One region of the uncultured Salinibacterium sp. genome, then DNA from elsewhere that is predicted to be linked to it. Evidence: riboswitches for the same ligand, from Rfam matches in the RefSeq annotation. Region 1 holds a riboswitch; the other holds the start of a gene.

Region 1 (5,770 bases):
TGCCAGCGACCATGCAGCGAACCGAACCACCAGCCAGCTCGATCGTCGGAATATCGAGCGGCACAATCTCGCAACTCGCCTCGATCACCGAACGCTGAGCACGCGTCAAGCTTCTCAATGCGCGACTCGACAACGCCAAAATTCGGCCGTGAGCACCCCTGAGTTCCAGAGCATTACCCGCGAAGTTCGAGATCTGATCTGCCGTGAGATCAATGAGCGTGCGACCAGGTTCCGTCAAGCGCTCCGCCATCTCCATCCGGCGATCCCCAGAAGCAATCAGGTCGAGCCCGATCATCGCAAAGTCCGTCGCGATGCACATCATGACATTGGTGTGATAAATCGGCACACCATGGCTGTCACGCGCCTCGAACATCATCGGCTCATAACCAAATGACGCACAAAAACGCTCAAGGGCAAGCGGATTCGCGCGGTGCGACTCTGCCGCATAGGCCACCCGATTGGTGTGGTCAATGACCATCGCGCCAGTGCCCTCAAGGTAAATTCCGTCATGTTCCAGACCGGAATAGTCCACAACATCCTGCACTCGAAAGTCGTGCTTCAACATTTCGATCACATCAGTGCGCCGCTCGGTGCGCCGGTTCGGCGCGTACATCGGGTACACCGCAACACGACCACCGCTGTGGGTGGAGAACCAGTTGTTGGGGAACACGCTGTCGGGGCGTGAGCTCTCCGTGTCTTCAAACACGTGGATGTTCACGCCGGCGTCACGCAAAGTCTCCGCCACTTGGGTGGACTCTGCGTACGCGGCGCGAGCAATCTCATCCGGTGATCGTGTGGGATCAGTGGACTGGAAGGCGTTGTCTCCCGCGGTCTGGCTGTTCGGGGTGAACAAATGCGGGCGGATCAGTACTGCGGCGGAAGGCGCCTGAACGCTCATCGACGGCTTAAGCGGTCAGCGCCGGAACGCGCGAAACGAGCGAGAACAGATCCTTGGGGTCTGCCGGGTCGGCGATCAGATCAAGATGAGTTGCGTAGTCAGTGTCGCGAACGGCATCGAAAACGTAACGCAGAGCAGAGAAGTCTTCAATCGCGAAACCGACCGAGTCGAAGAGGGTTACCTCATCGGTTGAGGTGCGGCCGACAGCGGCGCCCGAGAGAACCTGCCACAGTTCGGTGATGGGGGAATCAGCGTCGAGCTGCTGAATCTCGCCCTCAATGCGGGTCTGCTCAGGGAACTCCACAAAGACTGTCGCGTCGCGCACGATAGCGGCTTCGAGTTCAGTCTTACCGGGGCAGTCGCCGCCGATCGCGTTGAGGTGCATTCCCGGTTCGATCATGTCGGCGGTGAGAATCGTGGCGTTCTTCTTGTCTGCGGTGCAGGTCGTGACGATATCGGCCCCGGCAGCGGCATCCGCAGCGGAGGTGGCCCGCACGATTTCGAAACCGAGCGGTTCAATGTTGCGGATGAACTTGTCGAGAGCTGCCGGGTCGGTGTCCCACACGCGCAGGCGTGTGATGCCGAGCCCTGCCCGAAAACCGAGCGCCTGGAACTCTGACTGAGTGCCGGTGCCGATGAGGGCGAGCACGCTCGAGTCGGGGCGTGCGAGCGCCCGCGCAGCCAAGACGGAGGTTGCTGAAGTGCGCAGTGCAGTCAGCAGTGTCATCTCCGAGAGGAAGGTCGGGTAGCCGTTGTCGACACGGGCAAGCATCCCGAGGGCCGTCACGGTTTGGAACCCGAGAGCGGGGTTCGAGGGGTGCCCATTCACATACTTAAAGGCATAGGTTTCGCCGTCACTCGTGGGCATGAGCTCGATGACTCCCTCAGGGGAGTGCGCGGCTACACGGGGGCTCTTGTCGAACTGCTGCCACTTGGCGTAATCCTGCTCAAGGTAGCTGACGATACCCATAATGATTGGCTCGATGCCGGTGTCGGCGATCCAGCGGCTCATGTTGTTGACGTCTACGTAGTGAACCATGGTCACTCCTTTCGTTGCAGTATTACTAGTCCCCACGTTACGAATGTGCACTATGTAGTTACAACTCGCAGTTGACGCGAATATTGACCAATAAATGTGCAAAACTAACGATGCACTTATACACTTTGTGCATGTCTCAACTGGATGATCTCGACCGCCGTCTCCTCGCCGCCCTGCGCGCTGATGCGCGCGAGTCAGTGGCCAGTCTTGCGCGCCGACTCGATGTCACTCGAGCGACCGTAACGAGTCGTATTGACCGCCTCGTCAGCAACGGCACCGTGCTCGGTTTTTCGATCCGAGTTCGCGAAGATCGCGACCCCTCGACCATCCGCGCCATCTCCTTTATCGAGGTAGAAGGGCGATCGACGGATGCCGTCATCCGCAAGTTGCGGGGACTACCCGAGATCCACGAACTCCACACCACGAACGGTGCTTGGGACCTCGTGGCCGACATCCGCACCGACAGCCTCAGCAACTTCGACCGGGTGCTGGCTCGCATGCGCAATGTCGAAGGCGTCGTCAATAGCGAGACGAGCCTGCTGCTCAGCTCCGCGCTGCTGTAGACCGCCGCACTGCTGTAGCCCGCCGAGTTGTAGACCGCCGCACTACCAGTCGCTCGAAAGGCACGAATTGGCGGGGGTCGACGCGCAGAACGGCGCGAGCATCCGCCCCACATTGCTATGCTGAGAGGACAACTGAACATCGGGCCGCAACACGATGCGGGAGAGCCGGGCAGCAGCGCTAATTCAACAGTCGTTGAGCAGCGTCGAGCACGGCACCGAAGGAGCAAGCCTCCCCGCCAATCTCTCAGGTTCATGTACCGCATCGCACTGGCCACTCTGGAAAGAGAACCTCGCATCACCCTGAGGTTCCGCCGACGGTGAAAGCTCACTAGATTCATAGTGTGTGAAGCTCTCAGGCTCATCACAGAGGGGGAGTTCTATTCACTAGCCCACGCGCCAGGAGAACTCCGTGTCCGATGAATCAACCTCGTCAGCATCACCCGCTGACTCTTCACCTGCCTCGGTGAAGTACTCGCCGTTGCACAGCATCCACGAAGAGCTGGGTGCTGCTTTTACTGATTTCGCTGGCTGGATGATGCCGGTGCGATACAGCTCAGATCTCGCCGAGCATCACGCTGTGCGCACTGCCGCAGGCATCTTCGATATTTCGCACATGGCAGAGATTCACGTGCGCGGCGCCGAGGCGGGTGCCTACCTCGACTTCGCGCTCGCCGGAAAGCTCTCAGGCATTGCTCTCGCACAAGCGAAGTACAGTCTGCTGCTGAACGAAGCGGGCGGCATTATTGACGACCTCGTCACGTACCGCCTAGCCGATGACCACTTCCTCGTTGTTGCGAACGCGGGCAACCGTTTCGCTGCGGCAACGGCGCTCACCGAACGCGCTGAGGGCTTCGATGTTGCGGTCACCGACGAGAGCGACGACTACGCGCTCATCGCCGTGCAGGGTCCCGTTTCACGGGCGATCCTCGAAGCGACTGCCGGTCTCACCGGTTTTGCGACGCCGCTCGATGAACTCAAGTACTACCGCAAGACAGCTGCCACCTTCAACGGCACCGACCTCATCATTGGCCGCACGGGCTACACGGGCGAAGACGGTTTCGAGCTGTACATTCATGCGGATGCCGCAGCCGACCTGTGGGCCGCGCTCACGGTTGCCGGCTCACCACTCGGTCTCGTGCCCGCGGGTCTCGCGTGCCGAGACACTCTCCGCCTTGAAGCGGGCATGCCGCTGTACGGTCACGAGCTCAACCTCAGCACCTTCCCCGTGCAGGCCGGGCTTGGCCGTGTTGTCGCGCTCAGCAAAGAGGGCGACTTTGTGGGCCGCAGCGCAATCGAAGCCGGGCCGGATGCCGGTGCTCGTGTTCTCGTCGGTCTCGCCGCTGAGGGCCGCCGCGCCGGTCGCGCGGACTACCTGCTCTTCCACGGTGACAAAGAAGTCGGCGTCATTACCTCGGGTGCGCTTTCGCCAACCCTGGGCCATCCGATCGCTATGGCTTACGTCGATCCTGACGTGAGTGAGGTCGGCACCGAGCTTCACATTGATGTGCGGGGCAGTCGCATTGCTGCATCCGTTGTTTCCCTACCCTTCTATAAAAGAGAGGCCTGATCATGGCTGAGAAGAGCGAATTGCAGTACACCGCCGAGCACGAGTGGGTGCTGGTTGACGGAAACGTCGCGACTGTCGGAATCACCGATTTCGCCGCAGGCAAGCTGGGCGACATCGTTTTCGTTGATCTCCCCAAGGTCGGCGACACCGTTGCCGAGGGCAAGATTGTCGGCGAGATCGAATCGACCAAGTCGGTTGGCGAACTCTTCGCCCCCGTTGCCGGAACCGTCGTTGAATCCAATGACGCTGTTGCCGACAGCCCAGAACTCGTCAACAGCGACCCCTTCGGTGAAGGCTGGCTCGTGAAGATCGAGTTCTCCGAACTCCCGTCGATGCTCAGCCTCGACGAATACACCGCACTGACAGGCGAGTAATGCCCAACACGATTATCAGCGGCACTTTCGCCGACCGTCACATCGGCACGGATGCTGCCGCTCAGGCGAGCATGCTCGCCGCCGTCGGCTACGACAGCCTTGAAGCGCTCGTGGATGCCGCGGTTCCGCCCGCGATTCACCAGACTCCGGTCGTGAACTCCACGATCCCGGCTCCCGCTTCGGAACGCGAAGCGCTCGCCGAACTGCGGGCTCTCGCTGGCGCGAACAAGGTTCGCCGCAGCATGATCGGGCTTGGCTACTACGACACCATCACGCCCGCTGTTATCAAGCGCAATGTGCTCGAGAACCCGAGCTGGTACACGGCCTACACGCCCTACCAGCCGGAGATCTCGCAGGGTCGCCTTGAGGCGCTCATCAACTTCCAGACGATGGTTGCTGACCTCGCCGGCATGACGACGACGAATGCGTCGATGCTCGATGAAGGCACATCGGCTGTCGAGGGAATGTTGCTTGCTCGCCGCGCTGCCCGGGTGGAGTCGAACGTCTTCATCGTCGATGCAGACACTCTTCCTCAGACCAAGGCTCTGCTCGCGAACCGCGCGGAGGCTGTCGGGATTGAGCTTGTTGAGCTTGACTTGGCGGCGTTGGGTGCGAACCCTGAGCTGCCGGAATGCTTCGGCGCGCTCATCCAGTACCCGGGTGCTTCGGGTCTTGTCTGGGATTCGAGCGAGGTAATCGCTGCGGTCAAGGCTCACGGCGGACTCGCTATTGTCGCCGCTGACCTGCTCGCGCTCACTCTTCTTAAGTCGCCTGGCGAGCTCGGCGCAGACGTCGCCGTCGGAACCACGCAGCGTTTCGGCGTTCCGATGGGCTTTGGCGGACCGCACGCCGGCTACATGTCGGTGCGCAAGGGCCTCGAACGTCAGCTGCCCGGCCGTCTCGTTGGAGTGTCTCAGGATGCCGCTGGCGATCCCGCCTACCGGCTCTCGCTGCAGGCTCGCGAGCAGCACATCCGTCGTGAGAAGGCGACCTCCAACATCTGTACCGCTCAGGTTCTGCTCGCGGTCATGGCATCGATGTACGCCGTCTACCACGGACCTCAGGGCCTCAAGCGGATCGCTCAGCGCATTCACCAAGACACCGCGCAGTTCGCCGCTCGCTTGACCGCTGCCGGCTACACGGTGGAGAACAGCACCTTCTTCGACACCCTTTCGGTGACCAAGAAGGGACAGGCTCACGCGATCGCCGCGAAGGCTCTCGAGAGCGACATCCTGCTCTATGTCGTGGATGCTGACACTGTTCGTTTGAGCTTTGACGAAGTATCGACGCAGCCCTACGAGGGTATTTTCGCGGCTCAGAAGAACGACC
Region 2 (5,770 bases), on a different contig from region 1:
CACAGTCTCGAACTCACGCGTCGTCTCGACCTGATTACCGAGCTAGGGCTACCAACGCTCGTTGCTCTCTCGAACAAAGATTTCATCGGCGAAGTGCTCGATAAGCCAAAGCGAGAGCGACTCGAAGGCTCTCTCGCTTCCGCCGTCGCCTGCGTGTTGAATGGCGCCCGCATAGTGCGCGTGCACGAGGTCGCCGAGACGGTGGATGCCGTGCGCATGGCGGAAGCGATTCTTGGGCTCCGCGAGCCGGCGATGCTGAAGCACAATATGTCCGACGCCAACGAAAGGTAGACCGTGGCCGCTGCATCCGAAATTCACTCTCTGACTGCGGGAGCAAGTCTCACCGATGAGCAACTGCTGGCAAGCTACGCGGTGGCCGATCGCGCACAACCGTGGCTGCGAGCTAACTTTGTGTCGAGCATTGACGGTGCCGCAACCCACGAGGGTGTCTCTGGCGGTCTTGCTACTGAAGCGGACGGTCGCGTTTTCGCGTTGCTCCGCAGGCTTGCGGATGTCATCGTGGTCGGCGCTGGTACGGTGCGTCAAGAGGGCTACCGCAATATCGCTCTCGATGAGGCGTCCGCGAAGTGGCGCACGGAGAACGGACTCGCAGCCCAACCGCCGTTCGCTATCGTCACCGCATCTCTGCGGCTTGAGCCGAAAGATCTGGCGTCGTACGCCACGCGACCATTCGTGATTACAACCGAGCGTGCTTCCGCAGAGAATCGTCGTCGCATTGAAGAGGTTGCCGATGTCATCGTTGCTGGCGACGCTCTCGTCGACACTGTCGAGCTGAAGCACGTGCTGGCTGAGCGCGGCTATCCTCAGGTACACAGTGAAGGCGGGCCGACGCTGTTCGCGACGATGATCGCTCAAGGAGTAGTCGACGAACTATGCCTGACGATCAGCCCGAGGCTGGAGGGCGGGTCCGCTCGACGAATCGTGGATGCCGCAGACGCGACTCCACAAGACATGACCTTGGGCCACGCATTCAGCGCTCCGGATGGCTCCCTGCTGCTGCGTTACGTTCGCGCCTAGCACTCGACGACGTTGACGGCCAGACCGCCCATCGATGTCTCTTTGTAGCGTGAGCTCATGTCTTTGCCCGTCTCCGCCATCGTAATGATGACTTCGTCGAGAGACACGCGATGGGTGCCATCGCCCCACAGGGCCATTTTGGCGGCGTTGATGGCTTTAGCCGCGGCGATTGCGTTGCGTTCGATGCACGGTATTTGTACAAGCCCGCCGATAGGGTCGCAGGTAAGCCCGAGATTGTGCTCCATGGCGATTTCGGCGGCGTTCTCCACCTGCTCAGGAGTTCCGCCGAGGATCTCGGCGAGCCCAGCAGCAGCCATCGAGGAGGCCGAGCCGACCTCGCCTTGGCATCCAACCTCGGCGCCTGAGATTGATGCCATGCGCTTGTAGAGCACTCCCACGGCGGCGCTGGCGAGCAGGAAACGGACAGTGGCGTCATCCTTCGTCGCTTGGCTGGCATCCTTCATTCCGGGGGCGTAATGGGTTGCATAGAAAAGCACAGCAGGGATGATTCCCGCGGCTCCGTTCGTGGGAGCTGTGACGACGCGGCCGCCCGAAGCGTTCTCTTCATTGACCGCCAGCGCGACTAGGTTCACCCATTCTTGCCAGAACGCGGGATCGCGGTGGGGATCTTCTGCACGAAGGCGGGCATGCCAATCAGGTGCGCGGCGTCGTACGTTGAGAGTGCCGGGGAGGTTTCCGGTGCGTTCCAAGCTGTTGTTCTTGCACTCGTCCATGACATCGCGGATGTGCAGCAGACCTGCCCGCACGTCAGCCTCTGAGCGTCGAGACAGTTCGTTGCGCAGCATCACACCGCTGAACGGCAAGCCCTCGTTACGGCAGTGCTCCAACAGTTGCGCTGCCGTGCGAAAAGGGAGCGGGTCGGCAACGTGATCGATGCCGTTGCTGCCGTCGCGGTTGTCGCCCTCACGATAGATGAAGCCGCCGCCAATGGAAAAGTACGTAGCCTCGAGAACTGGAGAGCCATCAGTCGTGAGCGCAGCAAAGCGCATTCCGTTGGGGTGGCCGTCGAGAACCGTGAGCGGGTGAAGAGCGATATCCGCCTCGCGCAGCGGCACCTCGTGATGCGCCGCCAAGCGAAGGATCCCGGTGTCCTCAACTCGCGCGAGAAGCTCTTCCATCGCATCGGGGAGAACCTGATCGGGAAGATTTCCCTCCAAGCCGATCAGGACAGCGCTCATCGTGCCGTGGCCCGCACCGGTGGCGGCGAGGGAACCATAAAGTCTGACGTTGACGGTAGCGACGGCGTCGAGCATCCCATGCTCAGCAAGGTCGGCCGCAAACGAAGCAGCAGCGCGCATCGGCCCCACCGTGTGTGAGCTCGACGGGCCAATGCCGACCGTAAACAGGTCGAAGCTGCTCAGAGGTACCTCTTCGAGTGAAGGAGTAGGTACTTCAGTGGTGGGGGTCAGATTGCGAATGGCCACGGTGACTCCATTTCTTCACCGCACAGCATCGTGCGGGGATCGTTGAGTCCTCTCCGCTCTGTATCGGGCCTGAGAGTTTCCGCTCGCTTGTGGCGTCGCGTTGCCCCGTCGGCGAGTCGGACTGGGCCGACTACTTTTCAGAGTTGCCTAACTGCTGCGGTACTGGTGCCTGAGAGATTCCCGGAGAGGGTTTGCTCCTACGGCGCCAACCAACGATCGGAAGGGCTCTCCCGCAGCGGTATGACGGCTGTTCACTTGTGCCCCTCAGCATACACTCGACCCCAGAACCACCCTCAGAGAATGGTCTTCTGGCCGATCTAGTCTTCGGGATCGGCTGGGTCAATCGGGGCGTGGTGGTCAGCATCAGTAACACCACGACGCCAGTAGCCATCTGCTGCGACCTGATGCTTGGGCAGCCCTAACTCGCGGCGCAGATAGCGGCGCAGCGGTACGAGGGTAGTGGCTTCGCCAGCCATGAACACGAACGTCGTCTCGCCAATCTCTCCCATCGCCCGTAAGGCAGCATCCAGCTGACCGAGACCGTCGTGACGGTAGAACCATTCGGCAGACATGCGTGCCTTGTGTTCAGCGCTGAAGTACGATTCGACGCTGTCGTCTGCGACGTCGAACAGGGCTGTGATCTGCACTGACGGGGGAAGCATGTCGATCCAGCGTGAAACAGCGGGCAACGCTGTTTCGTCGGCAATCAGGATGACGTGGGTTGCGCCCTGGGGGAGAAGCTTTGAGCCGCGTGGGCCTGCAACCACGATCGCGTCGCCCGCGGCGGCCTTGCTGGCCCACGCGGAGGCGGGGCCTTCGTCCCCATGCACCACGAAGTCAATATCGAGTTCGTGGTGCCCATCGTGGCTGCGGAATCCGAGGGGAGTGTAGTCGCGGGAGATGACTTTGCCTTTGCCGGGGCGCTTGAGTCCTTCAGCGGTCATCGCAGGAGCAGTGAGCACGCCGGTCTTAGGGTCGGGAAAGAAGACCTTGACGTGATCGGCGGGGCCGCTACTGATGAAGCCCTCGAGCTCGTCACCGCTCACGGTTATTCGCGCGATTGACGGTGCCGGGTAGGTCACTGAGCTCACGGTGAGCTGGCGAATAGCAAGAGTGTGTCTGACGGATTCACGTTCAAGAGTCATAGGTAGTGGGCGCGGACGCCAGCTCATTTCGATAGGAAGTTAGGCTTACCTAACAACCTTATCGCGCGGATGCTGAGAGGGCTACCGAGAGGCACCTTGGAATGTTTGGATCGCCGAGCTAACTACTCGTTGCCAGACTCGTGGTGATCGAAATCTCTCCCTCGAGTGAGCGGTGCACAGGGCACTTGGCGGCGATCGCGACGAGAGAGTCGCGCTGCTCGTTACTCAGGTCACCGGTGAAACTCAGCTCGCGAGTGAAATGTTCGACCATGCCCTCGGTCGAGGCGCAGTGATCGCAGTCAGCCGCCTTGATCCGTTCGCGAGTGAGACGCACACTCACCCCCGTGAGAGGAATCTTCTTTCGGTCCGCATACATCCGAATCGTGATTGAGGTGCAGCTGCCGAGCCCCGCCAAAATCAGGTCATAGGGTGCAGGGCCATGGTTCTCGCTGAGTGGTGCTGGCTCATCAGAGATTATCTCGTGGCCGGACGCAAAGACGCGCTGCTCATAGCGCGCTGGCCCGCTCTCGGTAACGATCACAGCGCTTCCGTCGGTAGTGACCTCTGCGCTCGGGGCTACTTTGCTTGGGTTCACTGTTTTATCGGTGCGGTCGAAGGCGTAGCGTGCCGCCCAGGCAGCGATCATGCTCGCTGCAAAGCTTGCATCCTCGCGGTCACTCAGGAGATGGTCGGCCTCATCCAGGGCTACGAAAGACTTCGGATGTCTGGCAGCATCGAAAATTTCGCGGGCGTTGTCGATTCCGACCGTCTGATCAACGGGGGAGTGAAGCACGAGCAGTGCGGCATCCAAGTTGCGCAGGCGTTCGCTTTGCGGTTGAGCCGCGACATCGTCAAGAAGTTGTTTGCGGATGCGAAACGGGCGCCCGCCCAACTGAACTGTTGCTTCACCCTCGGCAACGATTTCGGCATTCGCATGAGCGAAGAGGTTGCTAACGTGCGCTGGATCGCTTGGGCTGCCGAGGGTCACAACCGCACGCGTCGATGGCACACGATGGGTCGCTGCAAGCACGGCGGCGCCGCCCAAAGAGTGGCCGATGAGAATCGTTGGCGCGCGGTAGTTCTCCTGGAGATACTCGGTGGCAGCAACGATGTCATCGATGTTCGAGCTGAAATTGGTATTCGAGAAATCTCCGTCTGATCCACCGAGTCCGGTGAAGTCGAAGCGCAGGACAGCAATGCCGTAGTCAACGAGAGCGCGCGAAATGCGCGAGGCAGCGAAAGATTCCTTCGAACACGTGAAGCAATGGGCAAAGAGCGCGAACGCCGACGGCGTTCCCTCGGGAAGGTCGAGGCGGGCAGCAAGCATGGTGCCGTTCGAACCCGGAAATTCAATCTTCATGCGCGCACACCCCTTGATCTCTGCTGCTCCCAGCGTTTCGTATGCGAGCCTAGAGCGCAATGCTCAGGCAGGCGTCGTTATCTCCCTTAACGGGAGAACGGCCGGTGAAGAGAACCTCTTCGCCGGCCGCCCTCACGCGTCAGCTACAGCCCAGAGTTTGCCAGTGAACCTGAGATCTGGTCACCAGAAGGGTCATACACGAGGCAGAGAATTTCGCGGTCGCCCTCAGCCCAGCTGCCTTCGGTCGGGTAGTACCACGAGAAGTCGTAAACGGAATCATCGTATTCGACGCCCATAAACGTGCTGTACTCGGCATAGCAGTCATTGGTTGCTTGTTCTTGGATGACAGCGTCGCCGGGGAAGTCGCCTTCGGCAAGGTACGAAGCCGCATAAACTTCGGCGTCATGGGGTTCGGCGCAATCGACCGTCTTCGTGCTGGAAACCTCTCCGCCATCTTGGTTGCCAACTTCGCAGTCACCAATGACGAGGCTGAAAATGTCTTGAGTTGTTCCATTGCCGGAGTCAACAGCGTCGCTGATCTGATTCGTTACTTGATTCAGGATGCTGCACCCGCTGAGGGCCACCGCGGCAGCGGCGACAGCAGAGATTGCGATCGTTCGGCGCCAGATTGTCTCTGTCGTCATAAAAGTAGGTCTCTTTCTTGAGATTTGTCGCGCTTCGATTCGTTGTGTAGCGCTTCGTGCTAGCCAAGCCTACTGAATCCAGCCTTTTCACAGCTAGCGGGGGGAGGTGACAACTCAGTGAGATCGAAGAAAATTCAA

What was found. Region 1 has a riboswitch for glycine ahead of gcvT (glycine cleavage system aminomethyltransferase GcvT). Riboswitches for the same ligand answer to the same signal wherever they lie in the genome.
Region 2: linked by a shared signal. The riboswitch ahead of AACZ26_RS12330 (L-serine ammonia-lyase) and the one ahead of gcvT (glycine cleavage system aminomethyltransferase GcvT) in region 1 are both predicted to bind glycine.

What each region holds. Positions count from the first base shown of each region.
Region 1 is NZ_CAXBBH010000002.1:444,435-450,204, forward strand. It holds gene AACZ26_RS10525 (citrulline utilization hydrolase CtlX) at 1-898, opposite strand, end outside; gene AACZ26_RS10530 (ornithine cyclodeaminase) at 906-1,937, opposite strand; gene AACZ26_RS10535 (Lrp/AsnC family transcriptional regulator) at 2,069-2,500, shown strand; glycine riboswitch at 2,648-2,770, shown strand; gene gcvT (glycine cleavage system aminomethyltransferase GcvT) at 2,910-4,067, shown strand; gene gcvH (glycine cleavage system protein GcvH) at 4,070-4,441, shown strand; gene gcvP (aminomethyl-transferring glycine dehydrogenase) at 4,441-5,770, shown strand, end outside.
Region 2 is NZ_CAXBBH010000003.1:225,661-231,430, reverse strand. It holds gene folP (dihydropteroate synthase) at 1-291, shown strand, start outside; gene AACZ26_RS12335 (pyrimidine reductase family protein) at 295-1,038, shown strand; gene AACZ26_RS12330 (L-serine ammonia-lyase) at 1,035-2,483, opposite strand; glycine riboswitch at 2,631-2,726, opposite strand; gene AACZ26_RS12325 (siderophore-interacting protein) at 2,801-3,628, opposite strand; gene AACZ26_RS12320 (alpha/beta fold hydrolase) at 3,747-4,988, opposite strand; gene AACZ26_RS12315 (septum formation family protein) at 5,132-5,632, opposite strand; gene AACZ26_RS12310 (inositol monophosphatase family protein) at 5,747-5,770, opposite strand, start outside.